Regions from separate parts of the Sporosarcina sp. resist genome, predicted to be linked through region 4. Evidence: riboswitches for the same ligand, from Rfam matches in the RefSeq annotation. Region 4 holds a riboswitch; each other region holds the start of a gene.

Region 1 (8,065 bases), 990 kb from region 4:
ATTGGCGTCTCAATATGTTTTGTTGCCTCGTATACTTCTATTATCTTCTCCGTGCTATAGATAGGCTGGGTAATAAAATAGTCGGCTCCTGCTTCTATTTTTTTCTCTAATCTCTCCACAGCACGATCTAAATGACGCACGTTCGGATTAAAGGCCGCTGCCACAGTAAAGGATGTTTTCTGTTGCAATGACTTTCCAGACTTTGAAATGCCCTCATTGAATTGCTTTATGAGTTGAATCAATTCAAAGGATGTCACATCGAAAACGGATGTTGCTCCGGGGAAATCACCAATTTTCGTAGGGTCCCCCGTAATCGCTAGCAATTCAGTAATACCCAGTGTGTGTAATCCCATGAGATGTGACTGTAATCCAATTAGATTGCGATCTCGGCATGTAATATGGACCAAAGGTGTTGCACCAATCTTTTGTTTAACAAGAGAAGCCATTGAAGCGTTGCAAATTCTTGGCGTCGCTAGGGAATTATCAGCCAGTGTAATGGCATCCACGCCTGCATCCTTTAACGCCTGAGCCCCCTCAAAGAACTTGCCCGTGTTTAAATGTTTGGGCGCATCAAGTTCAACAATTATCGAATGTCTTTTTCTCACTGTTTCAAGCAATGTTGGGGGTTGAGATTCCTTCAATTCAGACTCCACAACCTCTGTCTTTACCTCCTTCTTCTTAACAAGCTTTTCTTGAATTGGTTCCCGAATTGTAAGTCCTTTCACTAGGGCCCTAATATGTTCTGGCGTCGTCCCACAACATCCTCCTATTAAACTAACTCCTGCCTTCCGAAAACTCAGTGCGAACTTCTCGAAATATTCAGGCTCATTTTCGTAAAAAAGTTTCCCATCCTTATATCCTGGATAACTAGCATTCGGATACACCGAAAGTAAAGCACGCTTCATCAACGGCACAGTTTCTAGAGACTTCAGCATATGGTGAGGGCCAAGGCGACAGTTAATGCCTACTATATCTGCACCTAAATCCTCCAACTGCTGTAAGGCATCTATGAGCTCTATCCCATTTTGGAGCACCCCCGCCTCATGCATTGAAACATTCGTAATAATCGGGATATCTGTCTCCTCACGTGCAATTTTGAGCACGGTTGTTAATTCATCAAAATCGTAATAAGTTTCTAAAAGTAGGCCGTCCACTCCCTCAAGAAGTAAGCAATATAGTTGTTCCCTAAAACTGCGCTTGATTTCATCCTTTGTTCCAATGGATGTTCGAGATCCATGAATACCCCCGATAGTTCCAAGGACGAACGTATTTTTACCCGCTGCGTTTTTCGCAATTTGAACTGCGGCTTTATTTATCTTTTTTACACTGTCCTCTAACCCATGACGTGCTAACTTGATATAATTCGCACCATACGTATTAGTTTGAATAATATCCGCACCTGCCTCTATATAGGCTTGGTGGATGCGAAGCACTTGATCTGGATGTGTCAAGTTCAGCTCTTCAAAACAAAGATCCACACCGTGAGAATAAAGTAGAGTTCCCATTGCACCATCACCGATCAAAATTCGTTCTTTCATAGTATCTAGTAAATTCACGACTATCACTTGCTCCTTTCACTTTCCCAAAGTCCCGTTCCGGAAACTCTCTTCATCATTCTTCAAAATATGTTACTTAATGGGAAAATTAGTTAAAATAAAAAGAGCCTCTTCCTATGTTGAATAAAGGAAGTAGACTCTAAATCTGAATAAGTCTTCTCCTCATCTACCAAGTCGTGTTATCAACTTGCTGGAATTAGCACCATGCCATAAAATGGCGGTTGCTGAGGTGTCATCGGGCCAGTCCCTATACCTCTCTAGATAAGAAAAACTATTAAATTGGATTTGCTTAGTTACGTTATTACAGACTTTACATCATTGTTGGAAAATTAGCAACACCTTTTTGGAAAGTAATTAATTTATTTCACAGATTCAGACTATTGCTTGTCACTTTAAACAACATAGTTGCTAAACAGCCTTTCGCCATCCTTCATTTAAATTCTTACGTCCCTCTTAGCTTAAATAGGTCAATCAAGGTACCAATAAGTCACTTCTGTCAATTGATCCTTTTCCAGAATTGATTGCGTAACCCGCCGCTCTTGCTCCCCCATCCTAAGTGAGCTAAATGCACATAATAATAATATTAATAATGAGTCCATTAACCACTGTCCCCTCTGTAACCCTGCATATAATAAACTATAAGAACAATAACGAACGACCCGTTTACTCAGTTGTTGTTCCCATCAAATTGAAGGGAGGTCATTGACTTGAAAACTTCCTTGGGCATCTGGATTGGTTGGTTAGCAATAATTTTAGCGGCTATAGGGTTCTTTTATGCTCCTTATTGGTTAGGTGGTGGCGCACTCGTTTTAGGCTTAGTCTGTTTAGCTTCTCCACAAAAAGCATTGGCATGGATTTCAATCCTGCTTGGAGCCATCGTATTATTAATCACGATGTTCCAGTAGCCGGATAATTAATGATACTTCAAGGTATGTTTGGGCTCCTACCATACATACCTTTTTTATTTGATTTGTATGCTTACGATTTACTAGTTAGTTTTTTGCAGTTCGGCCACATCAGAACACCAAAACGTCGTTTGTGATAAAGTATCCTAAAGAAGACGCAGCTGAACAGTAAATTATGTATAAAAAAACAGCCCAGTGAAGCGAGTAAATATCGCATCATCGGGCTGTTTTCTGTTTTCATCTTTTTATTATTTCATTCCATTTAAATTACTTTTTCAAGAAATACTCCTCAATATCATCCAGCATTAAGTTCGCTGCTAATACACCACCAGCAGTGTTCCAAATGATGTCATTTACTTGTGAGACGTTTCCACTTTTCGCGACATTTAGATTTTTAAATAATGGATCCTCAATCCAGTCGTTTGTAAGCTTCGTAGCTTCGTTATCTCCAGTTTCATAAGTGAAGTAAAAGAGCACATCGCCATCCATAGCTGGAATACGTTCTTTCGTGAGGCCTTTTTCAGCAAAATCGTCCACATCTTGTCCATCTGCGCGCGCAAATCCAAGTTGATCTAGAATCACACCCGAGAAGGAATCTTTATGGTAAATGCGTACATCTCCCGCCATAAAGCGAACCATTGATATTTTTTTATTTGTTTGATCCCCTAATTCAGTCTTGATTGTTTCAACGCGATTATTGTATGCACCTAATACCTCGTTACCTTTTTCTTCTTGATTTACTGCTTTCGCATATAATTTAAAGTTTTCCTGCCAATCCCCGCGAAGCGTTTCTGCAAAAACAGTTGGGGCAATTTTGCTTAACTGTTCGTAAACTGCTTCGTGACGCATTTTATTCCCAATGATCAGATCTGGTTTTAAAGATGCTATCTTTTCTAAACTTGGTTCTGATTCAATACCCACAGATTCAGTACCTGTCATGTCCATATGATCATACCAAATTTTCTCAGCGGGTGATTGAACTGCACCTACAGGTTGAATTCCCATTGATAGAAGGGCTTCAGCACCTTCGTTTGTTAAGATTACAATGCGTTTTGGTGTTCCTTTTACATCTGTACTTCCCATTGCATGATCGACAGTATATGTTTCTACATCAGCTGGTTGTGCACTTTCACCTGAATCTTTTGACTCCTTAGTAGCCCCACAAGCCGCTAATACAAGAATACTCATAATAAGTATGAGGGATGATATTTTTCGCATGTACATTATTTCCTCCTGTTAATTGAGAATGAAAATCATTTACACTTAGTATGCTATATGCTAATATATTTCATGTCAACAGTGAATTGAAAATAATTCTCAATGAAGTGAGGAAGTCATGATACATACATCAAGGGGTAAGTGGATTGCTCTTATCGTAAGTAGTTTAGTTTTCATTCTTTGTTTTTTTTCTAGTATTGTATACGGCTATACAGATACAAGCTGGTCCACTGCCTTTTCCGCATTTAAAGAAAATGACGGATCAACTGAACATCTTGTCATTCAAAATGTACGCTTACCACGTGCATTAATTGCTGCAGCTGTTGGAGCTTGTTTAGCCACTTCAGGTGCAATTATGCAATCCATAACGAAAAATCCATTAGCCTCTCCAAGTATTCTAGGTATTAATGCTGGTGCTGTTTTCTTTGTCGTAATTGGGGTTGTGTTCTTCCAAGTACAAAGCCTCCAATCTTATATGATGTTCGGATTAGTCGGAGCGGCCGTTTCCTTCGGGATTGTCTTTGTTTTAAGTAGTATTGGCAGAGAAGGGTTAACGCCAATGAAGCTTATATTAGCAGGAGCAGCAGTTTCCGCTTTATTCTCATCCATGACACAAGGATTCCTAACAATTAACGAAACAGCACTCGATCAAGTATTATTTTGGCTCGCAGGTTCCGTAGCCAATCGGCCTATCGGTCTATTAATTACAGGATTGCCTTATATGGTGATTGGATTGCTGGTAGCCTTTGTTTTGGCGAAGCAAATGAACCTACTAGCAATGGGTGACGATGTTGCGTCTGGATTAGGTCAGAATGTAGTGCTATTAAAATTTGTTTTTTCTCTTATTGTAGTTGTATTAGCAGGTATTTCTGTAGCAATTGCGGGTCCTATCGGCTTCATCGGAATCATTATTCCTCATATCGTTCGATCATTCATCGGGATCCAACACCAGTGGGTATTTCCATTTTGTGCATTATACGGTGGAATTCTCTTACTCGTATCTGATATTGCAGCCCGATACATTATAATGCCCAAGGAAGTGCCGGTTGGAGTCATGACTGCATTAATCGGTGTTCCATTCTTTATTTATGTGGCAAGAAGGAGATTTGGGGCATGAAAAATAAAGTGACAGTTCGAATAGGAAATGTTGCTTCGTTTATTTTAGATAAGAAATCTTTGTTTACAACGATGATTGCAACGTTGCTTTTAGGGTTAGTAGCTATTCTATCGATGAGTTCTGGTGAGTTTTTCATTTCACCTTTAAATGTCTTAAAAGTTATTTTGGGTATTGGTGAGTCTTTTGATCAAACGATTATCTTTGAATTTCGGCTACCTCGTATTATGATGGCCATTTTAGTTGGAATCGGCTTAGCGACAGCGGGCGCCATTTTGCAAAGTGTATCTAGAAATCCTCTTGGTTCCCCAGATATCATTGGGATTACGGCAGGAGCTTCATTTGCAGTTGTATTATTTCTAGCATTGTTTTCAAATGAAAGTAATGCGCTAACAGTGAGTCAAGATTGGATGCCGTTATTTGCTTTCGGTGGTGCGATGATTACAGCCGCGATTGTGTTCACGTTATCTTGGAAAAACGGCATTGCCCCCTTCCGAATGTTACTTATAGGGATTGGAATTTCAGCATTTATGCATGCTGGAACAACCGTACTTATGCTTGTTGGACCAATCCATCAGGCGAGCCAAGCGAATATTTGGATCACTGGAAGTATCTACGGTTCAAATTGGACTGAAGTTCGAATGATTGCGATATGGATTACTATTCTTTTTTTCATCACGCTTGCCATGACGAGGGAAATGAACGTTTTAGAACTTGGTGATGATTTGGCGAAAAGTGCTGGATCCCCAGTTCAAAAGAACCGAATTATTTTCCTTTTACTTTGTGCCGCCTTGACGGGTGCCTCCGTTTCTTTTGCCGGCGGTATTGGGTTTGTTGGGTTAATCGCACCACATATTGCAAAAAGAATTGTCGGCCCTACCTTTGGTTCAATGGTAGGTTTATCCGCAATCATTGGAGCAATTCTCGTTGTTGTTGCAGACTGGATTGCTCGTGTTGCCTTTGCACCGATTGAAGTGCCTGCAGGTGTATGGACAGCCGTAATAGGGGCACCTTACTTTATCTATTTGCTTATCAAACAAAGAAGTCGATAGAAAGAGGACAAGTAAGTTTAGACAATTTCCAAATAACGCATACGACGATTCTGCACATAGATCATGTCGCTTTCCATGTTAAAGATTTTTTTATTCCCATGACAAGACAAGACACTTTAGTAGATATGAAAGAAGTTCTAGATAATTCAAATCTAGCTGTCACTAACTCTATATTCGGAAAACGTATTGGTTTGTTGGCAGCGATTTTCACCTATGCCTATTTCCAGTCTGGAATAAAATACAGAGTGCGCTAGAATTGTGGCAATGGTCCCTGGAGGCTACATGGGATGTTTGGGGCTAGCGGACTTCACGTTTTTGTTTTTGGCTCCACCATCTCTTCTTCGTTCAATAGGGCAGCTTTGATATGCAATAAACAATAAAAAATGATCTTTCGTAAGTTCAATGTGAACTCATGAAAGATCATTTTTTATTACTTAATTAAAGATGGAAATGACATGCCCTACAACTTTTCTCAAACCTAATTAATAGTCTTTTTTTCTCCGAAATAATCGTTTCAAGCACCGTCCGTGTTACATTTTTTCTTTTAGGGTCAAACTTTTTTGTTACTCTTTACTTAAGCTTCTCTGATAATCTGCGATGCTTGTGTATTCCTTTTCCAATACTCTGGATAAATTAATGAATATCGGTAATAGTTTTCTATATTCTTGCACATTAGAATCCATAGGTGTGTGCTTATAAGTACTGCCAATCATTTCAGATACCACGTCAAATGATTCAATTTCCCCCGTAGCGTAAAGCCCTAAGATGCAAGCACCTAGACATGAACTTTCATAACTTTCCGGGACAATTACTTCCAAATCGAATATGTCGGCCATCATTTGGCGCCATAAATCAGACCTTGCAAAGCCACCAGTTGCTTGAATTCGGATAACTGGTTCATCCATGACTTCAATTAGTGCTAAAAATACTGTGTACAGATTATAAATCACACCTTCAAGAGCCGCCCGAATCATATGTTCTTTTTTATGTGTCATTGTTAAACCGAAAAATGAGCCGCGCACGTCAGGATTCCACAACGGTGCACGTTCACCCGCTAGGTATGGATGAAATAACAATCCATCAGATCCCGGTCTTACACGTTCAGCAATCTTCGTTAACACTTCATATGGATCAATCCCTAGTCTTTTTGCTGTTTCTACTTCTGATGATGCAAATTCATCTCTAATCCATCGAAGTACCATTCCACCATTGTTTACTGGCCCACCAATGACCCAATGTTTCTCAGTTAATGCATAGCAAAATATCCGTCCTTTCTCATCGGTTTGAGGACGGTCAATGACTGTTCGGATTGCACCACTTGTCCCAATCGTTACCGCTACTTCACCCTTACCAATTGCATTCACACCTATATTAGAAAGCACTCCATCACTTGCGCCAATGACAAATACAGTTTGTGGATCAATGCCAAGCTTACTCGCTATTCCTACGTTACAATTATTAAAAATCTCGGTTGTCGGTACAAGTTCAGATAGCTGCTCCGGCGTGACACCCGCTATCTCCAATGCTTCTTCATCCCAATTCAATCTTTCCAGATTCATCATCCCCATTGCTGAAGCCAAAGAATGATCTACAACATACCGACCAAATAATTTCTTGAAAATATATTCTTTAATGCCTATATATTTTTTAGCCTTTGTCGCTATTTCAGGACGATCATGCACAATCCAAGCAATTTTACTTAAAGGGGACATTGGGTGAATAGGTGTTCCAGTCCGTTTGTATACCTCATGCCCATTTAACTCTTCTTTTATTTTACGTGTCCAAGCTTCACTTCGATTATCTGCCCAGGTGATACACTGCGTTAGGGGCTCATCATTTTCATCCATTACAATAACGCTATGCATCGCACTACTAAATGAAATGAACAATAACTTTTCCGAAGAGATTTGAGATTTCCCCATTATGGTTGAAATTGCTTGTAATACAGCTTGATATATTTCCTCTGGATTCTGTTCAGCTGTCGAAATATCTGGTGTGTAAAGAGGATAACCGATATTCTCCTGTTGAATAATTTCACCTTTTTCTGTAAATAGAACTGCTTTAGTACTCGTTGTACCAATATCTACACCTAGCATATAGTTCGTCATAGTTATCGCTCCCTTCCTTTTTCGAGCATTTGTTGGGACATCCAAAGGTCTGCCACTTTATCTTGAACATCATCAAAGTTTTGATGCAATGCTTGAATCATGATATCTCTAT
Region 2 (6,386 bases), 980 kb from region 4:
CCCGTTTTCGCAGTAAGTCTAGGCGGAGTTGAATCAATTCTCTCCTATCCTGCAACGATGTCCCATGCCGCCATGCCTAAAGAACAACGGGAGAAACGTGGTATTACCGATGGTCTGCTACGTTTTTCTGTTGGACTCGAGCATGTCGATGACTTGATTGCCGATTTTGATCAAGCCTTGATTAAAACAAGTGAAAAAGTTGCCATACCTAATTAAGTACCATTAAAGAAAACATTATTATATTGGAAAGAAGGAATTTAAATTGACAAAACCTATAGCCGAACAAACTTTGACGAAAGCACCATTTAAAGCAGATCACGTCGGGAGCTTTTTAAGACCAGAACGCCTAAAGCAGGCGCGTTTGCAAAGAGAAACCGGTGATATCACTGCCGAGGAATTACGCACAATCGAAGACGAAGAAATTACAAAGCTCGTCGAAAAGCAAAAAGAAGCTGGACTTAATTCTGTGACGGACGGAGAATTCCGCCGTAAATGGTGGCATTTTGACTTCCTTTCTGGCTTTGACGGCGTTGAGTTTTTCGAAACAGATAAAGGACTCCAATTCAATGGTGTTGTAACGAAAGCACACGGCATTAGAGTGACAGGAAAAATTGGGTTTAGCGACCATTACATGATTGAACACTTCAAGTTCCTGAAAAGTATCGCAGTTGATGCAGTCGCAAAATTCACGATTCCAAGCCCGAATATGCTGATTCACAGAGCGACATTCGAAGAAGGCATCTATGCAAATGACGAAGAGTTATTTGATGACTTGGTTACAGCCTATCAAGACGTAATTCAAGCACTGTACGATGAGGGATGTCGTTATCTTCAAATCGATGACACGTCTTGGGCTTCCTTCTTATCGGAAGAAGGAAGGGAAACATTGAAAGCGAAGGGGCAAAATCCTGACAAACTTGTACAACTATCGGCACGTGCCATCAATGAATCCATCGCGAAAAGGCCTGCCGACTTGCTCGTGACGATGCATATTTGCCGCGGCAACTTCAAATCGACCTATTTTTCTAGTGGTGGCTACGAGGATGTATCCGAAACAATTTTCGGCGGATTAGATGTTGACGGTCTTTTCCTTGAGTTTGACGACGAACGCTCCGGCAGTTTTGAACCGTTGCGCCATGTCAATCGCCCTGACCTTTTCGTCGTATTAGGCTTGATCACCTCTAAATTCGGCGAATTAGAGGCCCCTGAACAGCTTAAAGCAAGAATAGCAGAGGCCTCAAAGTATGTTCCTTTAGATCAACTATGCTTAAGCCCACAATGTGGCTTCGCATCAACAGAAGAAGGTAATCAGTTAACTGAAGAACAACAATGGGAAAAAGTTCGTCATGTTGTAACTATCGCGCAAGACGTTTGGCAGTAACCTTTACAAATTAAATAGGCTAATAAAACTCTTATGAAGAGCGGTGGAGGGGCTGGCCCTATGAAACCCGGCAACCATTCAACAATCATGTTGATAAGGTGCTAATTCCTGCAAAGCACTATGCTTTGGAAAATGAGAGGGTATTTTCTCTCGAATGCCTCTCTACTAACACAGTGGAGGGGCATTTTGTTTTATTAACAATAGAATTGGAAGTGTGAGAAATGAAAAAGGAAGGTTTGCAAAGATATCATACGATTTGGGGCTTGTTATTTTTAGGTTGGTTTGTTTCTTACGTTGACCGGGTTGCAACTGGGCCGATCATTACATATATGATTGAAAATGAAGTTTCTTTTTTTGCAGTCGTGGCAAACCCCCATGGAATTGGCGGATTGATTGGTAGTTTATTTTTTGCCGGTTTTATGTTAATGCAATTTCCTGGTGGCTACTTTGGGGACAGGTTTGGCTATCGTGCTATTATCATTTTAAGTATTGTTTGGGCTGGAATCGCCACTTTATTAACGGGTTTGGTGGGAGGCCTTGTTGCATTTATTCTTTTCCGAGTCCTACTCGGGCTAGGCGAAGGCGTTTTTTATTCGAATGACCGCTCTTATATTGCCTATCATACACCTCCTGAAAAAGTTGGATTAGGAATGGGCGTGGCGCTTACCGGACTTTCTGTTGGTCTGACAGCGGGCACACTTGGCGTCCCTTATCTTATTACAGTCGCAGAACCATTAATGGGTGAAGGGGCTTGGCGCTTTCCTTTTTTCGTGACCGGAACAATTACACTCATTATTGCACTCCTACTATTTAAATATATGAAGCCCAAAAACGATTCAAGTGCTTCTGTAGATTTGTCTTCACCTGGTATTAAAGCACAGTTTAGCAAAGGGCTATTGTACATGTCCATGTACTCAGCCGTTTTTCTTGTCATAGTGATGGGCATCTATTACTTTTCCGTCAAACTAGGTCTATCCTCTATCGCGATTGCGGTCATTCTTGTTGCACTTTGTCCGCTCTTAATACTTTATTTATACACAACGAAGAAGTCTGAAATAAAACCGTTAATAGCGAATAAGAATCTTTTCTTATTGTACTTGTTCTTTATCCCTATCATGTGGCATCTATGGTTTTACGGATTTTGGTCCGTCTCTATCGTCAAAGATTTCGGTGGCGGTGCGTTAATGGCTGCCGCTTTGATTGCATCGTTTAATGGTTTGGCCGGAATCATTGGTTTTCCTCTTGGCGGCAAAATTTCTGACATAGTGGCCAATCGTCCAAATGGGCGACGTAACGTCCTTGCTGTACTAACCGCTGTACTGACTGTAACTATTTTTATATTTGCAGTCTATGTCATGATGGGCAATAACAACCCCATCGTTATGTCTGTCATTTTGTTTGTCTCCGGATTATTCTTTTTTGCATTGCAACCGGTGGCACATGCTCTGGCTTCCGATTTGACGCCCGAAAAAAGCAGAGGATCCATGTTTGGAATGCTCAATTTGATTGGAGAAATCGGAGCAGTTCTCTCACCTGTCGTCTCCGGAGTCATTCGAGATAACACCGGCAGCTGGGGCTTGCCACTTCTACTCGATGGCGCATTAATGGCGGCGGGCCTAGTTCTAGTGCTAGCCATCTCCAGTAAGGCGGTCCGCAAGAACGTTGTATCCTTGGCTTGAGAAAAGCGCAAGATGCCCTTTAAGATGCAACAGGCATAATTCAATCAAAGGAAGTAGGCAGGCTAAGATCGCGATGTTCTGCGGCAATGGCTCGTGGGGCTAGACACTATTCCAGGTGATCTGCAACTAAATATTTGAACAACTATCTCACTTGGTTTCAAGTATTAGAAAGTAGCCAATATCAGAGAAATGAAGTCACTTTGAATGACTTGATTATCAGAGGAAATCTAACACAAAATACAGAAACCTATGATGCACCTATATATGTTGAACTAATGGTTCTATATAATCTCCAGCGAAGGCGCCTCATAGGGGTAGCCGAGCGTTGTTGAGTGGATTCTTTATGTCAACATATATAGGATTCGCACTATAAAAAGTAGTTCTTATTCAACTAACGGACCATTTAATGGAATAAACTATGTTAAAATTGAATCAATTCAAAAGCAAAAGAAAGGAGGGATTATAATATGGGCTCAACTTTGGAATTTGTGCGTATTTTACTACCCATTGTAATAGTGGGTGGAATTGCAGTATTTGTAATTCTAAGAATGAAACATAAGTATAAGAAAGGCACGCTTGGTAAGAAAAAGTCAAAAAGTGCTCAAAATTTATTAGATAGTTTAATACCATTCGGAATGATGATTGGATTCGCTATTGCTGTACTTTTAAACATATTTTCCCTAATTCCCTTACTATCTGCAATTGCTTGGGGACCTGGGATAGGTTTATTAGTTGGCTATTTTGCTTATGAAATTTATAGCAAAAAAGAAGAAATTTATCCCTAACAATTATTTTCCATAAATGGGCACATTAGTATAAGAAGGCTGTACTACGAATTAGAACTTCCGGATAATTGGAAGTTCTAATTTTTCCCTATATCAACATTAAACTTTAACAGAGCCTCTTTTTCAAGAAAAAAAGGCGTGTCATCAGTAGATTAAACTGATGACACGCCTTTCTACACTGAAGATTGTATAGACACTGTCAGCTATAAAATTCTTCTGGAATTGCACCTATAGTTCTACGGTGATACAGAAGTGGTTCTTTACTTTCATTCTGAATATCTAATACTTCGCCTATTAATATCGTATGATCTCCAGCTTCAATTTGTTGCACCGTCTTACATTGTAAAACCGCAAGCGAATTTGAAAGTACTGGTAGGTTTAAATCCGATTCTTTCCAATCACATTGACTAAATCGATCAGCAACCCTGCTCGAGAATAACGTACATAACTCACTTTGATCTGCTGCCAAAATATTCACCGAAAATTTTTCAGCATCTAGAAAGTCACTATAAGTGGATACTCTTTTATCAATGGACCATAAAATTAGTAAAGGCTCTAATGATACCGATGCAAATGAATTGACCGTTAATCCCATCGGTTTTTTATCTGCATCAAATGCTGTAACGACAGTGACTCCCGTCGGGTAATTCCCCATTGCTTCTTTAAAACTCGCTACCTGCTCTATCTTACTTCCCATATCAGCAACTCCCATTTTCTTATTTCACTTAAAATCATATCAAATCTATTAGAATATTTCATACTTTGTGATTCCGCACTAAATTCACTGGTACATGTTCACTCGAATCTTCCTTCTCTGTAATCTTTATAGGCCTGCATAATCTCTTCTTCTGAATTCATCACAAACGGGCCGCGAGCTACTACTTTTTCTCCGACAGGCTTACCTGCATATAACATGATATGCAGTTTCTCTTCTGCGTGAATCTTCACTTCAGTTTGTTCTTCATCTGTTCCACGTTCCAACCAGAGAACCTGCCCCTTCTTCCCCTCCACGCTTTCACTGCCAAATGTCCCTATTCCTTCTATTATATACAGAAATCCATTGTAACTGCCGGGAAGGTCCTGTGTAACAGTGGTACCGGGTTCAATGATCAATTCAACCATCGTAACAGGCACGTGATTTTTCGTGTCAGCCGTAACACCTTCCGAAGAACCGGAAAAGACACGTATCGTAGCGCCGTCTTCATGACGGACCGACATATCTTGTGCACGCATGTTCTGGTAACGCGGTTCCGTCATTTTTTTATCACTTGGAAGATTGACCCACAGTTGCAGGGATTGAACCGTTTCCCCAACAGCCGGATCCTCTGTATGAATGATTCCTTTACCCGCTGTCATCCATTGAACGTCTCCTGGATGTAGTTCTCCTCCCCCAGTCTTATTGTCAAAGTGTTCTAGCGTCCCATCAATGACGTACGTAACAGTTTCAATACCACGGTGTGGATGCATGCCAAATGTTCCACGCACGAAAAAGTCTTCAGCCATCAATAGAAATGGATCGACTTCTTCCCAGTTTCCCGGTTCAATGACCAATCCTACTTTATGAGTTGGCGAGTGTTCCTGATAAACGACATCCCTTACACTTCTGATTCCCCTTGAAAAGACCGATTTATTATTCATATTAAATTCCTCCTTCTGTTTTTGGTTGTATATGTTGAATTAAAAGATCCCATTGTATTAGCAACGGTGCTAAGGAGTGCCCCGTCCTAAGACAGGCTTCAGCTGCCCCTTGTAAGGTGCTTTCGCTAAGTTTAGAAAACTGTTCATTTGTTCAGCATATATAGCTAAATTTTACCGAATAGTAATGGATCACTATATATGTTATTATGGAATAAATTCACCAAAATGTGAAGTACACACTTGAAAGTGCTATAGTATACAAAAAGATACTAATGGAGGTTATTATGGGGATAAAGCCTGAACTATGTAAAGTTGACGAAGCTTTAGGTATCTTAGTAGGTAAATGGAAACCAATCATTTTACTGCATTTATTTACTGAAGGAACTCAGAGGTTTAGTGAATTAAAAAGATTAATGCCAGGGATTACCCAAAAAATGTTAACCAAGCAATTAAGGGAATTGGAAGATGAAGATATTATTAACAGAGTCATCTATCCACAGGTCCCCCCGAAAGTTGAGTATTCTATCTCGGATTACGGAAAAAGCTTACAGCCCATCTTAGCAATTATGCACGAATGGGGCACCGGTCATGCCACACATATTGAAAAGAAAAGAATTAGCCAGAATACCAGCGACGCACTATAATGGATAAATCAAAAACAGACACTCTCCAGGGAGTGTCTGTTTTTGATGATCAGGAGATTTCTTAAGCTTTAACTGTAGTATTTGTTTTGTTATAGAACTCAATAAAGTTAAATACTACTGAATCCAAGAAATCGATCGTAGCTTTATCAGTAAGTTCACCAGCTTCGTTCATTTTCTCATGAACTGAACCGATGTATACTTCGTTACCTGGCAGTAAGATAGGAGCTAACGCCGGATTTGACAGAATTTCTCTTAAGTG
Region 3 (8,065 bases), 970 kb from region 4:
CCGCCGTAGACATCTTCGGTAACCACGATATGGTCACCCGAAGAAAGGAGCATAAATGTAGCTGAGATGGCAGCCATTCCGGAAGCGAAGGCCAATCCGCGCGAACCGCCTTCTAGTGAGGCAATCGTTTTTTCCAACGCATCCCTCGTTGGATTGCCCGAACGGCTATAATCATACGGCCCGAATGCATCGAAGCTTTCCTGATGGAACGTTGAAGATAAGTAGATAGGAACGTTGACAGCACCTGTTTTTTGTTCGTAATCTCCGCGGGTCGAAGCATGGATAATAGTCGTTTCCAACCGTTCTTTATTCAAACTCATCGTTGTAGCACCCCGCTATTCAAAGTTGCAAACACTTGCTTCAAATCTGCGATCAAATCGTCAGCCTTTTCGACTCCGACAGAGAAACGTAAAAGTCGGTCGCAGACGCCACGTCGTATTCGTTCTTCACGAGGAATATCGGCATGTGTTTGCGTTGCAGGGTAAGTGATGAAACTTTCCACTCCACCAAGACTTTCCGCAAATGTAATGAGCTGCAGATTTTCAAGGAATGGCCCGACCGATTCACTATCGTTCAGCCGAAATGATAGCATTCCACCTTTTCCTGGATAGAGAACGTCCGTAACAAGTGGTTCATCTTTCAAATAATTGACGATTATTTTCGCGTTTTCATCATGCTGTTTCATTCTTAAATGCAGTGTTTTCAGCCCTCTGATGATTAGCCAAGAATCGGAAGGGGAGAGGACTGCGCCGATAGCATTATGGTTGGCGGCAAGTTGTTCGCAAAGTTTTTCACCTTTTGCAACGACAAGTCCCGCGAGGACATCGTTATGTCCACCGATATATTTCGTTGCGCTGTGCATGACAATGTCAGCCCCGAATTCAATCGGTCTCTGGAAATAAGGCGTTAAAAATGTATTGTCAACAATCAACAGTAAATCATGCTTTTGAGCCAGTTCTGCATACTGCCGAATATCAAATTCTTGCATGAGTGGATTGGTCGGTGTTTCTATGAAGAGCGCTTTTGTCTTCGAAGTGATCAACTTTTCGGTCTCGTTCACATCGGCGAAACTCGTATACGTTGTACCGATTGAATAAACGTCGGAATACTGTTCGAGCAAGCGATATGTGCCACCGTAAATATCTTCTGGGACAATCAATTCATCTCCAGGACGGAACAGCGTTAAGATAAGCTGAATCGCCGCCATACCAGAACTGCATGCATACCCTGCATCACCGCTCTCTAAGTTTGCAATTCCATCTTCCAATATGGAGCGGGTTGGATTTTTTGTCCGTGTGTAGTCGTAGCCAGTCGATTGACCGAGCCCCTTATGTTTGTACGCAGTTGATAAATAAATCGGAGGGTTGACAGCGCCCGTCTTCGGATCACTGTTGTTGCCTAATTGGACTAGGATTGTATTCAAACTTTGTTTTGTCATTGTAGTCACCCTTTTCTTTTAGATTACAAAAGGGGACCCTCTATAAGAAGAGGGTCCCCGAAATATCGTAGACTATCTTCTTATCTTCTAGGGAAATGAACACCTAAAGGAATTAGCACCGTACCTGAACAGGCTGGTTGCTGAGACGTCATAGGGCCAATCCCTCGGTCTCTCTTGATAAGAATCAAATTATGGAATTATGTGAAAAGAACAATTTCAATAACTTTATCATGACATGGAAAATAAAACAAGAGCGAATTATTAAAATCTGTCTTTCAGCAGCTGCATCCGTTGATTGAATAGACTTGGATATGATAAAAAGCCAAGCAATACACTTGTCACTGCAGCGGTCGTCAATAATAGGAATATGATGAGCAATTGGAACTGAACCGCTTGGATGGGGTCCGCACCTGCGATGATTTGACCACTCATCATACCTGGAAGTTGAACCAAGCCCATTGTCTTCTGACTTTCGATTGTCGGGATCATGCTTGCCTTGATTGCGTTGATGAGTTGTCTATGAATGGCCTGTTTTGGCGTTCCACCGAGAGAAAGGATGAGTTCGGTTTCATCACGATGCGTTTCAATCTCAGCTGTGAACCGGTTAAGGAATAGGATTGATAGCACCATTGAGTTGCCAATCACCATGCCGCTAATTGAAATGATGTATTGTGCGGTTGGCGGTACGATTTGAAAGCCTAGTAGAATACTCTGGGTTAGTACTTCTACAAAAAGTAATGTGACCGCGATTTTCCAAGTGATTCCCTTGATTGCTTTTCCTTTCTTACGGGTGTTTTGTGTTGCCGCTGCAATCATTAATGTAACCATTAACAAAATGTACAATATGTTTTCAGAATCGAAGACAAATTTAAGAATATAGCCGACCATAAGCAATTGGATAATGGACCGAATTGTCGCAATGATTGTGTCTTTTTCCAAATCTAAACGTAGAGTCTTTGATAGTAGTAAAGGTATGATTACAAATATAAGTGTAATGGATAACGTAAGATAGCTCATTCTACGCCTCCTTGCACAAACTGCTTCACAAATTCATTTGTTGGTGATTTCAATAAGTCACTTTCGCCAGTTTCAATGACTTGACCATTCATTAGAACCCAAGTGTAATCTCCAATTGATAAGGCTTGTTCTAAATTATGTGTTATCCAGATGATGGTTGTGCCATACACCCGGTTAATCTTGACGATTAATTCTTCGATTTCATGTAAAGATGTTCGGTCCAAGGCGGATGTGATTTCATCCAGTAATAGGATTTCAGAGCGGTTGATTAGTGTGCGAGCAATGGATACTTTTTGACGCTGACCACCGGATAATTCATTGGTTTTACGATGTAAAAATTGCACATCTAATCCGACGTCTTCTAGAATTTTAATGGCATCCTGTTCAGGCAATTTTTTACCTTGAAGTTCCATAGGGAGAGCTAAGTTATGATAGACGGTGCCTTTAATCATTGGTGCGCTTTGAAGTGCGATTCCGACATGGCGGCGTAGTTCAACGGGTTCATATGTGGAAATGAGTTTATCGTGAATGAAAATATCTCCTGAAGTAGATGAGATCAGCCCGTTACATAATTTAAGCAATGTTGTTTTTCCTGCTCCAGAAGGGCCGACGAGCGTTGTGATTTTCCCTTCCGGAAAGGAGCCCGTAATATTTTTTAAAATATGTACGTCACCAATGGAATAATTGGCGTCATGAAAGTGTAGGGCGGGTTTATAAAAATTGGACATTACATTCTCTCCTACCAGTTTCTTATTTATAATAATTCTAATCTAGGTAGTTTTGTCATGCAAGGAAAATCTATTGCAATTCCAAAAAATGTTTGTTACTATATCGTTAATCGATATAGCGATAAGCGATATAGTGAGAAGGTGAAAGAATGATAAAACAGCCAGAAAGTTTTTTACCATTGTCGCAGGCAACATATTATATTTTACTGTCCTTAAGGGAAGTACGTCATGGATATGCCATTATGCAGGACGTAGAAAAAATAAGTCGGGGGGAAGTTACAATGGGTCCCGGGACATTATATGGAGCACTAGGAAAATTAGAAAAGCAGAAAATCATTCAAAAAGTAGACATAGATGATGCAGAACGCCGCAAGTATAATCAGCTGACACCCTTAGGTAAAGAAGTGCTTCAGCTTGAGTTTAAGAGGCTTGAATCACTTGTGAAAAACGCCAGGAGCATCATAAAAGAAATGGAGGGCGAAGAAGATGACTGTTAAAAGGTTCAAGATTTTTCTTGCTTCAAGTGTTGATAAAGAAGAGCAGTGGCTGACGGATATGTCACGCCAAGGATTTCATTTTAAAAAGTATGGATTATTTACCTATACCTTCGATGAAAATCCTAATGAATCATATGTCTATCAAATTGATTTCCGGGATGCGAATGAAGAGTATATGCAACTATGTAAAGATGCCGGTTGGCAATATGTAGACAGCGCTCTAAAGCAATTTCATTATTTTCGTACAGAAGCAAATGAGTCAGGGGTAAAAAAGATTTACTCTGATGGTGAGTCAGTAAAAGAAACGTTTCAGCGGATGATGAAATTTTATCTGATATTATTTATAATCTTTTTAACATCGCAAATTGGATTGTTTTTGACGTGGAAAGGTCAGTTGACTCAAATAATTATGACGGTTATCATTATGCTTGTTATTCTTTTGTACTTGTACGTTTTTATTTCCTTGAAGAGAAAAATTGATTTTTATTGACTAATAAATGATGCTTATTTCAGCAAGTACTATTTGAAATTCATTCACCAATCGTCATTACAACCTTGATTTTAACCGCTGTTTTAGCGATATTCTTTTCTATATATATGATTGGATTATCGAATGAAGATAAACCCCCTTGGTAAATAAAGCGAGATGATTTAATAAAAAAGTGAAGGGCAAACAATTTGAGTTTGCCCTTCTATTTTATCTCCAAGGGGAGGTGATTGAATAACCAATCATGAAATTACTTGATCTTAGTAAAGAAAACGCCACAAGTAAAACGTCGCATAGGACTCCCAGTTCTCCCATGGTGCAGCAAGCTTTAAAATTTCTTCTTTCGTTGGCTTTTCTTCTGCTCCTGTCAAATGTTTGATGGCGTTATGAAGTCCGACGTCAGCAATTGGAAACGCGTTTGGGAAACGCAAACAGCGCATTAAGACATAGTTTGCAGTCCAGGGCCCAATTCCGCGGATTTTGATAAGCATGTTTTCCGCTTCCTTAAAGTTCCCAGTTCCCAATACCTGAGCTTTGGATAGGCTTCCATCTGCGATAAGCTGTGCAACCCCAATCAGGTACTCACATTTTTTTACGGTCATTTTTAATGACGATAAATCCTCGACTGTAAGCTTCGCAATGTACTCTGGTTCAGGGAATATCCAATATGACTGTCCTTCCCATTCAATCGAATTTCCGAACGTCTCCACAAAGCGCCTTTTCAACGTATATGCGTATGTCAGATTGATTTGCTGTCCAAGAATTCCCCAACATAACGCTTCAAACAGGTCAGGGATTCCGATGTTTCGCAATCCATAAAACTCACTTACTGCTTGTTGAAGCAATGGATCCCTTTTCGCCATCTCATAATAAGGTTTCAAATCAGTATCGAGATCGAACCAATCACGTACATAATGGACGACCATATCCCGGACGCTATCGCTAGACGGTGTATATTTTTCTATAAACCGAACCAGAAGGTTACCCTCTGTATTTTCGCTGACTTCGACTAATAGAATCTCATTCCCAACTGGAATTGCCTTGATCACTTTACCATCACGGATTTCAAACATACACTCATTGTTTGACCTGGACATATAGCTGATATTTTCTTTGAAATTGAACTCTTTCGGAACGGCTATTATCAAATGATCTTGTTGATTAACTAGCATTTTAAAAAATCTCCTCTGCATCTTATCTATATGTTTAGTTGTACCATAATCCCAGGTGGAAAAGTTTCGCTATCTTGCTGTTACGTCCTGAAAAGCATTTATTTTGGAAATAGAGGAGGTATACTTAGGGTAAGAGAAAGAGGTGATTCCGTGAGCGATCATCAACAAGTCAGGCAGTTGACTGACGAACAGTGGCAAGCAATTAGACATAACGACGTAAGGTTTGATGAAATCTTCATTTATGCCGTGAAATCGACGGGTATCTTTTGCCGACCATCTTGCAAATCAAGAGATCCAAAAAAAGAGAATGTCCGTATTTTCAATGATGCGGCGGAAGCGCTAGCAGATGGATTCCGACCTTGCAAACGCTGTAAGCCGGGTGGGCTGCGTTTACCTGATGAAGAATGGACTATCCAAATTGGAGAATATATAAACGAGCATTTTCAGGAGCCATTGACGTTAGAAATACTTGCAGACATGTGCCATGGAAGTCCTTATCACCTTCAGCGAACATTTAAAAGAATCACGGGGCTGACGCCTGTTGAATATATCCAAAAGATCAGAATAACGAAAGCGATGTCTGAACTTACTACAACCGATAAATCCATTGCTGAAATTGGGGTAAGCGTGGGGCTTCGGAATCCGTCCTATTTCATCACGCTATTCAAAATGAAAACTGGACAAACACCAAAACAATATCGAAAACTAGTGAAGGAGGTAGAGGTTAGTGGAGAAGAACAGTAAAAATAACGTGTATTGGACATTGCTTAATCACTCACAATGGAATATGTATATAGCTGCGACGACAGAGGGGCTTTGCTATATAGGTACCCCGAATGCACCATTCGGAGAACTGGAAGCGTGGGTGAACAAACGGCTTCCAAGTCATGTTCTGATAGAAGAAGCGGATATCTTACAGCCACACGCAGTTGAGTTAATGGGTTATTTGAAAGAGCGACGCAGGGATTTTGCATTGCCAATCGATCTTCACGGTACTCCTTTTCAACAAATTGTCTGGAAGGCCTTGCAAGAAATTCCGTACGGACGGACTGTTTCATATTCGGAAATTGCAGAACGGATTGAAAAGCCGAATGCGGTACGAGCTGTTGGAACCGCTATTGGTGCCAATCCGGTCTTAATTATTGTTCCTTGTCATCGTGTCATTGCGAAAAGTGGTAAGTTAGGTGGTTTCAGGGCCGGTTTAGAGATGAAAGAGCAACTTCTAGAACTGGAAAGATAGTGTTTCGACATAAAAAAAGACAAGGGAGAAGTTAATCTCACCTTGTCTTTTTGCTTTTTGGAACAGGTATGTGATTCGCAGGTTCTTTATTCGTGACATCAAGTATATCAAGTAGGAAGACAAACACGGGAATACCGATAATGAGTCCCCAGACGCCAAAGAAGTTTTGTGAGAAAATCAGTACGATAAACGTGTAAAAAACGGGTAAATCTGTTTTGGAGGACATCAGTTTTGGATTTAAGATATATGCTTCAATGCCATGAATAATCATAACTGCAATGAGAACATAAACAACTTTCAGGAATCCTCCGATTGTAAAAGCAATTATCGTCAGAGGGACAAGTGAAATGATGACCCCGGCAACGGGAATGAGTCCTAAAAAGAAAATCATAATTCCCAAACCGATTATTTGTGGGAATCCGAGTATGAGTAATACGATCACGGACAATATTGTATTAACAATTGCAATGATAAATTGGGCTTCAATCACTTTTCCGAATGTACGCGTGAACTTTTTACCAAAGAACTCAATTTCGAAGTAAAAGGGAGCAATCTTACTATCTTTAAATTTGTTTGTAAACTCTATTAACCGTGGTTTTTCTAGCAGGAAAAATAAGCTTAATACGAGGGCAAGTATGACTTGAATACTTGTTTTACTAATATCAGAGAAATATTTTAACAAAAATGAAAAACCATTTTCCAAATAGGCTGCAATTTGATTACTAGAGATGACGGATTCTAAGTAGGTGAGCAGTACACTATCATGAGGTGTGGAATAGAAGTTTGTAATTCTTACAATAATTTGACTGATTTCCATTGTGATTATAGGCAAATACTTAACAACACCAACTGTCAGTAAGCCAACAATCACTGTATACAGGAGAATGACTAGCAGCTTGCGGTTAAAATGTACACGTTTGAGCGTAAACTCAATAAGTCGATCCAACAAAAAAGCGAAAATGAAGGTAAGCAATATAATATTCATCATACTTTTGACGCTGTAAAGAATTAAAATAATCAAAGCGAAAATAAGAATACGCCGTGGTCCCTTTTTCTCGAAAATGTCTAATAACCCATTCATATGACTTTAGCTCCTTCATAAATAATTACAAGTGAAAACGAGAAATGAGACCTTTCATTGTTAGTATTGCCATGATTTGTAGAGATTATAAATTAGAAAATCTCTTTTAAAAAATAGCTTACGAACGAATATGCAGCACTAGCTGTGAAAAAGGAGTTATACACCGGAAAAGGTTATATCTCCTCAGCTCATGTTTTATTATATTATAGTTGTTGCAATAAATGAAGTTTGAAACATATTTTAATTGATAGGGATGGCTACCCAATGTCCTTTTGAAACCTCGATTAGCTCAGATTGCAATAGTTGATATTTATCCTCCTCAATTTGATCTTCCATTAACGTTCGTTTTTTCTTCGATTCTATTTTAGGGTCAGGAATTGGAATCGCTGAGAGTAACGATTTTGT
Region 4 (8,065 bases):
GCTTAATTGTGTGTCCTGTTTTTTTGAATTCTATCTACCATATCTGATTAATTTATCAAACATAAATATTTTTTCTAATAGTAATATTGGATTACAAAAACTTCATATCGTAGCTAGAGGTCTAAAGAATGAAAGCGATCCGCAACGAAAGTCAAGTCCTCCAAAAATAAGTTACGTAAGTTTGGACGTCGTCTAACTGCAAGTGGATGGTAGGCGACCGCTGTTTGGAATCCACGTATATCGTGCCAACTACTCCGCATTGACTTCACTTCGGCTTCAGGATTTTGAAAAAAAGACTGAACGGCTACATTTCCTAAACAAAGAATGAGAGTAGGCTTTTTTTCTGTAAGCTGCTGTACTAAATGCCTCATACAAATTTGACGTACTAATTCTTTGTCGTATGCTCGAACGGGCTTCCTTTTTAGTATAAAAGTGACATACAGATCATCTATTTTCAAGCCAGCTTCATTTGCAACTTCTTGTAGCGTTTGCCGCGTTCCACAAACAAATGACTCGCCTTCACGATCTTCACGTGCTCCGGGATTGTCAAGAATAATCATAATCGGGGCCGCTGGATTACCTTCACCCCATACCATCCGTGTCCCTTGTTCATAAAGGCCGCATTCCTGGCAATTTACAAGGTGATCAGGGGTTGGCTCCTCCAATAACATTTTTGGACAGAAGACAGGCATTATTTTCAGCTCACTTTGACGTTTATTTGCAAAAAAAAAGAGGAAGCGCCTGTAACAGAAGAACGCAGCCTTAGTACACCACAACCTGTGGCAACATTCTAGGCCCATTTGCAGATTATCCCCAGGGAAGCTTTATAATTTCCAGTGCAATAAGGAGAGCTTTCCACTAACCAATGGATTTCAATCAGAGTCACAGCATATAGGTTAAATGTGGTAGAATTGTTATAATATTTCGATGTTTATTATTTTTATGTGAATGGGGTGTGGGGATGGAGTTTAGACGTTATCAAGATGTGCAAAAATTTGCATTGAAAGCTGAACCTGTTTTAGGTAAAAGGGAAGATGTATACAGTCTTTTTTTCGGTGTATTGCAGGCAATTAAAGCTGGCCGATACGAGAAGCCGTTTATGGCGACGATTGAAGAGGAGGGGCAGGTGCTAGCCTTATTTCAAATGACCTATCCACATCCGTTAAACCTAATTTTTACGGATGAAAGCCGTTTGGAAGAATGTATGGATTTGTTAATAAGAAACCTATTGGAACTTAAAATTGAAATTAGTTCCATCATAGGTTTAAAACCGTGGGCATTCCTCTTCAGTAAGAAATGGGAAGTGAAAACAAGTGTGTATCCTCAATTGATGATGGACCAGGGATTGTATCGATTAGATAATATAGATGAAACACTTGAACACAGTCCAGGCTCTTGGCGTTTGGCAAATACGGATGATTGTTCACTCATTGAGATGTGGTTCAACTTGTTTGAGGAAGATGCAGGACTTCCGCTAACAGCAGTGGAAGATGTGAAAAGTCGAGTTGCATCATTTGTAGCCGAACAGGAAGTATTTTTGTGGGAGGATAATGGCAAAGTAGTTTCCATGATGAAAAAAGCCCGACCGACAAATCATGGCGTAACTGTCTCCCTTGTATTTACACCAAAGGAAGAGCGAAAGAAAGGCTACGCGCGGACGATGGTAGCAGCTGGAACAAAGGAACTTCTAAAAAAATATGATTTTTGTGTGCTTTACACTGATTTGATGAATCCGACAGCAAATAAAATCTACCAAGAGATCGGCTACAAGAGAATTGCAGATTCTATACAGATTGGATTTAGCTTGAAATGAAAAAGGTGTGATCTTTATAGGAAATCTGAATCACATAGTTGATCGAAATTTATATGAAAATATCTGATATGGGAAAAATTAATTCCGAAACTAGAAGATAAATATGACACAAACAATCACAATAACTAGCTGGAAAGTACAGAGAAGAAGGCGTGGCTGGATCCATCATGTGATAAGTCCAAATGATATTCGCTCTTTTCAATGTTTCTAACGAACTAAGAATATTTCATGTCAAAAAAGCCAAGAATAGAAAACTCCTGGCTTTTTTGATATGAAATTCAAATTAAATTATTTTATCGTGAAAAAATATCGAGTTTTTCAATTCGTGCAACTGCTTCTTTTAAACGGTCTTCACTTTCCAATAAGCCAACACGTATATACCCTTCACCATACCTTCCAAAAGCATGGCCCGGTGCTACGGCAATGTCTGCTTTGTCTAATAGTAACTTGGTGAATGATTCGCTTGTATATCCTTCTGGTACAGGTAACCAAGCGAAGAAAGATGCAGCGGGCGCGATGACATCCCAACCGATTCGTTTACATTCGGAAATTAAGACATTCCGGCGGCTTTCGTAAAGTGAAACGAGCTCATCCACACAATCCTGGCTTCCCGATAATGCCTCTGTTGCTGCGCGCTGAATTGCTGGGAATATATCTATGAATAAATGATCCTGCAATAAGCTGATTGCTTCGATAATATCGGCATTACCGATGGCAAAACCGACCCGCCATCCCGCCATATTATACGTTTTTGACAATGTGTACATTTCAATTCCAACTTCTTTTGCACCTTCTGCTTGCAGGAAACTGACAGGTTTCGCACCGTCAAAACCGATTCCACCATAGGCAAAGTCATGCAAAATTGCAATATCATTGTCTTTTGCCAAAGCAATCGTTTCTTCGAAAAATGGAAGTGTGGCTGTTGCGCTTGTTGGGTTATTTGGATAGTTCAAATACATTAATTTTGCTTGCTTCTTTTGTTCATCGGAAAGAGCAGAGTAATCAGGTAAAAAATCGTTTTCTGCAAGTAATGGCATTAAATCGTATTTAATATTGGCTAAGCTTACACTCGATAAATAATCGGGATATCCCGGATCCGGCAATAAAAGTAATTCATCTTCGTTCATAATCGCGAGGGGTAACTCGACCAATCCAGGTTTTGTTCCAAATAGAATCGCTACCTCTGTTTTAGGATCAATATGAACATCGTATTCTCGTTTATAAAAGTCAGCAACAGCCTGTTTTAATTCGGCAGTCCCTCTGAAAGGGGAGTATCCATGTGTTGTTGGATCTTCGACTGCTTCTTGGAGTGCTTTTATAATATGTGGAGGTGTCGGTTGATCGGGATTTCCACGCCCCAAGTTAATAACGTCGCGTCCTTCAGAAAGTGCTTCTTGTACGTTTCGAACAAGTGATGCGAAAAAGTGCGGTGGTAGGTTCTTGAGTCGATTTGATAGTGCCATGTAATAACCTCTCTTCTATGTAATCCAATCTTTAGTGTAAAAGAGTAAGATAGTATAAGTTTTTCACTTGGAGCAGTGTCTAGACTCCAGCGCTTGTCGGGTCTACCAAGGCGCTTGCGCTTTTCTTATTGTCTAGCTCCAGGCGCCAGCCGCTCTGAGGCCCAAAGGATGTGGGTCACCTAGCCATTGCCGCAGGACGCGGCGTACTTAGGCTAGGTTCCTTGAAAGCAATCCAGCTATGTGGCAAAGAGCGCCACGTCGTGCCTGCAAGGATGCAGGTATGCAGTCGTTGCGACAGGACGTCGCGCTCTAGACTGCCTTCCCCTGGATCGACTTATGCCTGTCGCGTCTAGACGGCGCCTTCCGCTTTTCTTATTGTCAGTATACATGGAATGAAATGAAAATGATAATAAATTGTTATATATCAGAACATATTATGTTGACAATCTTATTGGAACATACTAATATGAAACTTATCAATCAAAATAATTACATAATGGTACTTATCAAGAGAGACTGAGGGATAGGCCCGATGACGTCCAGCAACCCCTTGCGTAATGTAAGGAAGGTGCTAACTCCTACAGAGTGAATTTCATTCTGAAAGATGAGCTGAAACCTTTTTATTTTCGGTGCTTCTTTCATATATGAGAGAAGCATTTTTATATGGTCAGACATCTGAGATTTCGTACTTCTATTTATAGAAAGAGGAGAATTGCATGATTCAAATTCAAAACGTATCAAAAGTATACAAAACAAAAGAGAGAATCGTGACTGGTGTTGATAATGTCTCACTCGACATTAACACAGGAGAAATTTTCGGAATCGTAGGTTACTCAGGTGCAGGGAAGAGTTCTCTTATCCGTTGTCTAAATTTGTTGGAAAAACCAACGAGCGGAACGATCTTAGTAGATGGATTAAATTTGATGAAGTTACGGGGGAATAATCTCCGTCAGGCACGTCTGAAAATAGGAATGATTTTTCAACACTTTTATTTAATCAGCCAAAAGACAGTATATGAAAATATAGCATTTGCTTTACGGGCAGCCAAAACGCCTGCCAATAAAATAAACGCTCGGGTAACGGACTTACTAGAAATGGTTGGCCTCTCTGATAAACGGGATGTTTATCCTGCGCAGCTGAGTGGTGGCCAGAAGCAGCGGGTAGGTATTGCCCGAGCACTAGCGAATAATCCTTCAGTGTTACTGTGTGATGAAGCAACATCTGCATTAGATCCAAATACGACGCTATCTATTTTAAGGCTGTTGAAGAAAATAAATAAAGAATTACAGATTACAATCGTTCTAATAACACACGAGATGAATGTCGTGAAAGAAATTTGTGATCGCATGGCAATTATGCAAGATGGAAAAGTGATTGAAGAAGGACAAGTATATGATATATTTTCAGATCCTCAAGAAGAATTAACGAAAGAATTTATTAGTAGTGTTGTGTCATTTGATGTGCCGTCAATGATTTTGAGCAAGTGCACGGGCAAACTGGTCAAAGTCATGTTTAAAGGTGATGTCGCAGGCGATGGAATTATCTCAGATACTGTGCAGCAATTTACTATACAAGGTAATTTCCTACACGGCTCCATTGAATATATTCAAGAAAGGCCACTCGGTACTTTCCTGATGGAACTAAAAGGCGAGGATGACGAAATAGAAAAGGCAATTGCCTATATGTCATCACGAGCTGCTCAAGTGGAGGTAATTGACAATGGGAATTGATTTACAACACGTTATAGAGTTAATGCCTGATATTACAAAAGCATTTGGGGAAACACTTTATATGATAAGTATTTCTCTCGTTATCGCACTTGTTATTGGGCTTCCGCTAGGGATTTTGCTGTTCACTACCGATAAAGGCTTATTTTTAGAAAATCGGGCATTGAACTCAGTTATTGGCTTTATCGTCAATATGGTCCGTTCTGTGCCGTTTATTATTTTACTCGTCGCGTTAATCCCTTTAACGATTTTAATAGTAGGTACTCCGATTGGCCCTGGGGCTGCTAGTGTTTCATTATCTGCGGCAGCAATCCCTTTTTTCGCAAGAATTGTGGAGACTTCACTAAGAGAGATTGATAAAGGTGTTATCGAAGCTGCAATCGCTGTTGGTGCAACTCCGTGGATGATTATCAAAGATGTACTATTGCCTGAAGCAAAAACAAGTATTATTCAAGGCGTGACACTTACAGTAATTAGTTTAGTCGCCTATTCAGCAATGGCTGGTGTTGTTGGTGGTGGCGGAATCGGGGATTTAGCAATTCGATTCGGCTACTATCGTTACGACAATACAATAATGGTAGTGACCGTGGTGATATTAATACTATTTGTACAAGTAATTCAGTTTGCAGGAGATCGGATTTCAAAAGTAATTGATAAACGATGATGGGGAGAGAGAAAATTATGAAAAAGTTTCTATTAGTTGTATTAGTACTTGTAGTTGGAACCGCACTAGCTGCTTGTGGTGGCAAAGAAAAAGCTTCGGATGACAAATCTGTGAAAATTGGTGCAACCGCTGGACCATATAGTGATATGTTGAAAAAGGCGATTATTCCTGGACTTGAAGAAAAGGGATATAAAGTTGAACTAATTGAGTTTAGTGATTATATTCAGCCGAACAATGCACTGGCAAGTGGCGATATTGATGCAAACCTGTTCCAAAACACGACTTATTTAGAAAATGTCGTTAAAGAAACGGAAGCTGAATTATCACCACTTATTATCGTACCAACAGCTCCAATGGGCATTTATTCGAATAAATTCAAGACAATTGAAGCTATTGAGGATGGAGCAAAAGTTACCATTCCAAACGATCCTGTTAATGGAGCCCGCGCCCTTTTAGTGTTACAGGATGAAGGTCTAATTGAATTAGATCCAAATGCAGAAGTGCTAAAAGTATCTGAAAAAGATGTAACAATGAATAAGAAGAACTTGGTGTTTCAGCCAATCGAAGCGGGTCAGCTTCCACGTTCAGTTGACGGTACTGATTTAGCGGCAGTTCCTGGAAACTTTGCCTTGGCTGCAAGTATGAATTTATTAGATGCGCTAGCACTAGAGGACATGCTTGATATATACAGAAACGTAGTTGCAGTAAAAACGGAAAACATTGATAAGCAATTTGCTAAAGATATTATTGAAATAGTAGAATCAGCAGAATTTGAAAAAGTAATTGATTCAGATTTTGAAGGCTTTGGTAAACCAGAGTGGATGAAGTAAAATCTAACTAGCAACGTCAAAAAGCTGACGAGACCATTACGGTTTCGTCAGCTTTTTTTGTTCTTCCTGCCTAGGAAATTATAAAATCTTGTACAGTGGATAACCTGCGAAAGCTGATATTTCACGTCTAGACTCAAGCGCCTCTGAACAGGCGCTTGCGCTTTTTTTTATTGTGAAACGTTAGCCGTTTCGTTTGCCTCAATTTCTTCCGTCAACACAACTAGCTGATCAATCAAATCACCGATATAAGCGATTGTGTCACGCAATGGTTTTTCTGTTGTAATATCGACACCTGCCATTTTTGACAGTTCAGCAGGGGATTTTGTACCACCAGCTTTCAATACTTCGAGCCATTCATCGACAGCAGGCTGACCTTCTTCAAGGACACGTTTAGATACTTGAGTGGAGATTGTGAGTCCAGCACTGTATGTGTATGGATACAAGCCCATGTAGTAGTGTGGCTGACGCATCCATGTAAGTTCCGCGCCTTCATTAATCTCCACATCATCTCCCCAGAACTCTTCAAGCACGCCGCGTTTCAAGTTGTTCAATACACCGGCGTTGACACTTCCGCCTGCATCAATGCGTTCATAGACTTTTCGTTGGTAGGCAGCTTCTAGTAAGTGCGTTACAAAGTTATGGTAGTACGTGCGTGCAACGATTGATGAAATGACCCAACGCTTGAATTTCGGATCATTTGAGTTTTCTAATAGGTGGTTAGCCACGAGCATTTCATTCATCGTCGAAGGTGCTTCGATGAAATACAGGGATGGGCGTGCATTGAATACGTTTTGCTCTCGATTTGCATTGTAGAAATGACCCGCATGCCCTAATTCATGAGCTAAGACGAATACATCATTCATACTACCTGTCCATGAAATAAGGATATATGGATGGTTGCCATAAGGGCTGGAACAGAATGCTCCTGTTGATTTACCTTTGTTTTGAGCGAAATCAATCCAACGTTCTTTGTATGAACGATCCACCATCTCCATGTAATCAGTACCCATTATAGCAAGGGCATCATCAATATATTTCTTCGATTCATCTACGGTGATTTTTGGTTCGTAAGTTGGATCAAGCGAGATTTTCAAGTCGGCAAACGTCATTTTATCAAGTCCATGGACTTTTTGCAGAAGTTTCGCGTACTTTCGCATATGCGGTGCAAGCTCTTTTGTGATTAAATCAATTTGACGGTCATACATGGATTTATCGACTTCTTGGGTGAATAATAAGTAATCGAAAATCGAATTATACCCTCTTAGGTCAGCTGTTGTTTTTTCCGTTTGTAAATGCATGTCATATGTTTTTGCAGTTGTATGTTGATAGTCTTTTAACTTAGCTGAGAATGCATCGAATGCAGCACGGCGTTTGGCGGTATCCGTTTCGCCCTCCCAGTCACCTTCGAAGGACACATAGCTTAACGGATAACTTTTCCCGTCGACTTCGAAATCATCAAATGCCATATCCACCATTTTTGTCGTGTTATACAAGCCATATGGCCCGGCGAATGTGGAAGAGAAGGCAGCTAAAGTTTTCTCAACTTCAGGATGCAATTGGTACTCTTT

What was found. A riboswitch is a leader RNA that binds a small molecule or an ion and turns the genes downstream of it on or off. The one in region 4 is predicted to bind S-adenosylmethionine.
Region 1: another riboswitch for S-adenosylmethionine. It lies ahead of H7992_RS02805 (bifunctional homocysteine S-methyltransferase/methylenetetrahydrofolate reductase); the one in region 4 lies ahead of H7992_RS07825 (methionine ABC transporter ATP-binding protein).
Region 2: another riboswitch for S-adenosylmethionine. It lies ahead of H7992_RS02845 (MFS transporter); the one in region 4 lies ahead of H7992_RS07825 (methionine ABC transporter ATP-binding protein).
Region 3: another riboswitch for S-adenosylmethionine. It lies ahead of H7992_RS02860 (methionine biosynthesis PLP-dependent protein); the one in region 4 lies ahead of H7992_RS07825 (methionine ABC transporter ATP-binding protein).

What each region holds. Positions count from the first base shown of each region.
Region 1 covers NZ_CP060287.1:556,603-564,667, reverse strand. Annotated here, with positions in the region: gene H7992_RS02805 (bifunctional homocysteine S-methyltransferase/methylenetetrahydrofolate reductase) at 1-1,556, opposite strand, end outside; SAM riboswitch class I at 1,716-1,824, opposite strand; gene H7992_RS02800 (hypothetical protein) at 2,264-2,461, shown strand; gene H7992_RS02795 (ABC transporter substrate-binding protein) at 2,729-3,685, opposite strand; gene H7992_RS02790 (FecCD family ABC transporter permease) at 3,798-4,796, shown strand; gene H7992_RS02785 (FecCD family ABC transporter permease) at 4,793-5,845, shown strand; gene gntK (gluconokinase) at 6,409-7,953, opposite strand; gene H7992_RS02775 (GntR family transcriptional regulator) at 7,956-8,065, opposite strand, start outside.
Region 2 covers NZ_CP060287.1:568,730-575,115, reverse strand. Annotated here, with positions in the region: gene metC (cystathionine beta-lyase) at 1-216, shown strand, start outside; gene H7992_RS02850 (5-methyltetrahydropteroyltriglutamate--homocysteine S-methyltransferase) at 263-1,381, shown strand; SAM riboswitch class I at 1,410-1,520, shown strand; gene H7992_RS02845 (MFS transporter) at 1,603-3,060, shown strand; partial or broken gene H7992_RS24560 (hypothetical protein) at 3,183-3,392, shown strand; gene H7992_RS02835 (hypothetical protein) at 3,528-3,845, shown strand; gene H7992_RS02830 (flavin reductase family protein) at 4,045-4,542, opposite strand; gene H7992_RS02825 (pirin family protein) at 4,641-5,483, opposite strand; gene H7992_RS02820 (winged helix-turn-helix transcriptional regulator) at 5,768-6,127, shown strand; gene H7992_RS02815 (NADPH-dependent FMN reductase) at 6,189-6,386, opposite strand, start outside.
Region 3 covers NZ_CP060287.1:575,765-583,829, forward strand. Annotated here, with positions in the region: gene metC (cystathionine beta-lyase) at 1-320, opposite strand, end outside; gene H7992_RS02860 (methionine biosynthesis PLP-dependent protein) at 317-1,438, opposite strand; SAM riboswitch class I at 1,516-1,622, opposite strand; gene fetB (ABC transporter permease) at 1,700-2,455, opposite strand; gene H7992_RS02870 (ABC transporter ATP-binding protein) at 2,452-3,183, opposite strand; gene H7992_RS02875 (PadR family transcriptional regulator) at 3,333-3,680, shown strand; gene H7992_RS02880 (DUF2812 domain-containing protein) at 3,670-4,170, shown strand; gene H7992_RS02885 (DNA-3-methyladenine glycosylase family protein) at 4,428-5,339, opposite strand; gene H7992_RS02890 (bifunctional transcriptional activator/DNA repair enzyme AdaA) at 5,490-6,083, shown strand; gene H7992_RS02895 (methylated-DNA--[protein]-cysteine S-methyltransferase) at 6,067-6,579, shown strand; gene H7992_RS02900 (AI-2E family transporter) at 6,617-7,660, opposite strand; gene H7992_RS02905 (ABC transporter ATP-binding protein) at 7,901-8,065, opposite strand, start outside.
Region 4 covers NZ_CP060287.1:1,548,611-1,556,675, forward strand. Annotated here, with positions in the region: gene H7992_RS07810 (uracil-DNA glycosylase) at 114-596, opposite strand; gene H7992_RS07815 (GNAT family N-acetyltransferase) at 962-1,813, shown strand; gene H7992_RS07820 (pyridoxal phosphate-dependent aminotransferase) at 2,107-3,276, opposite strand; SAM riboswitch class I at 3,777-3,887, shown strand; gene H7992_RS07825 (methionine ABC transporter ATP-binding protein) at 3,993-5,006, shown strand; gene H7992_RS07830 (methionine ABC transporter permease) at 4,996-5,667, shown strand; gene H7992_RS07835 (MetQ/NlpA family ABC transporter substrate-binding protein) at 5,685-6,497, shown strand; gene pepF (oligoendopeptidase F) at 6,665-8,065, opposite strand, start outside.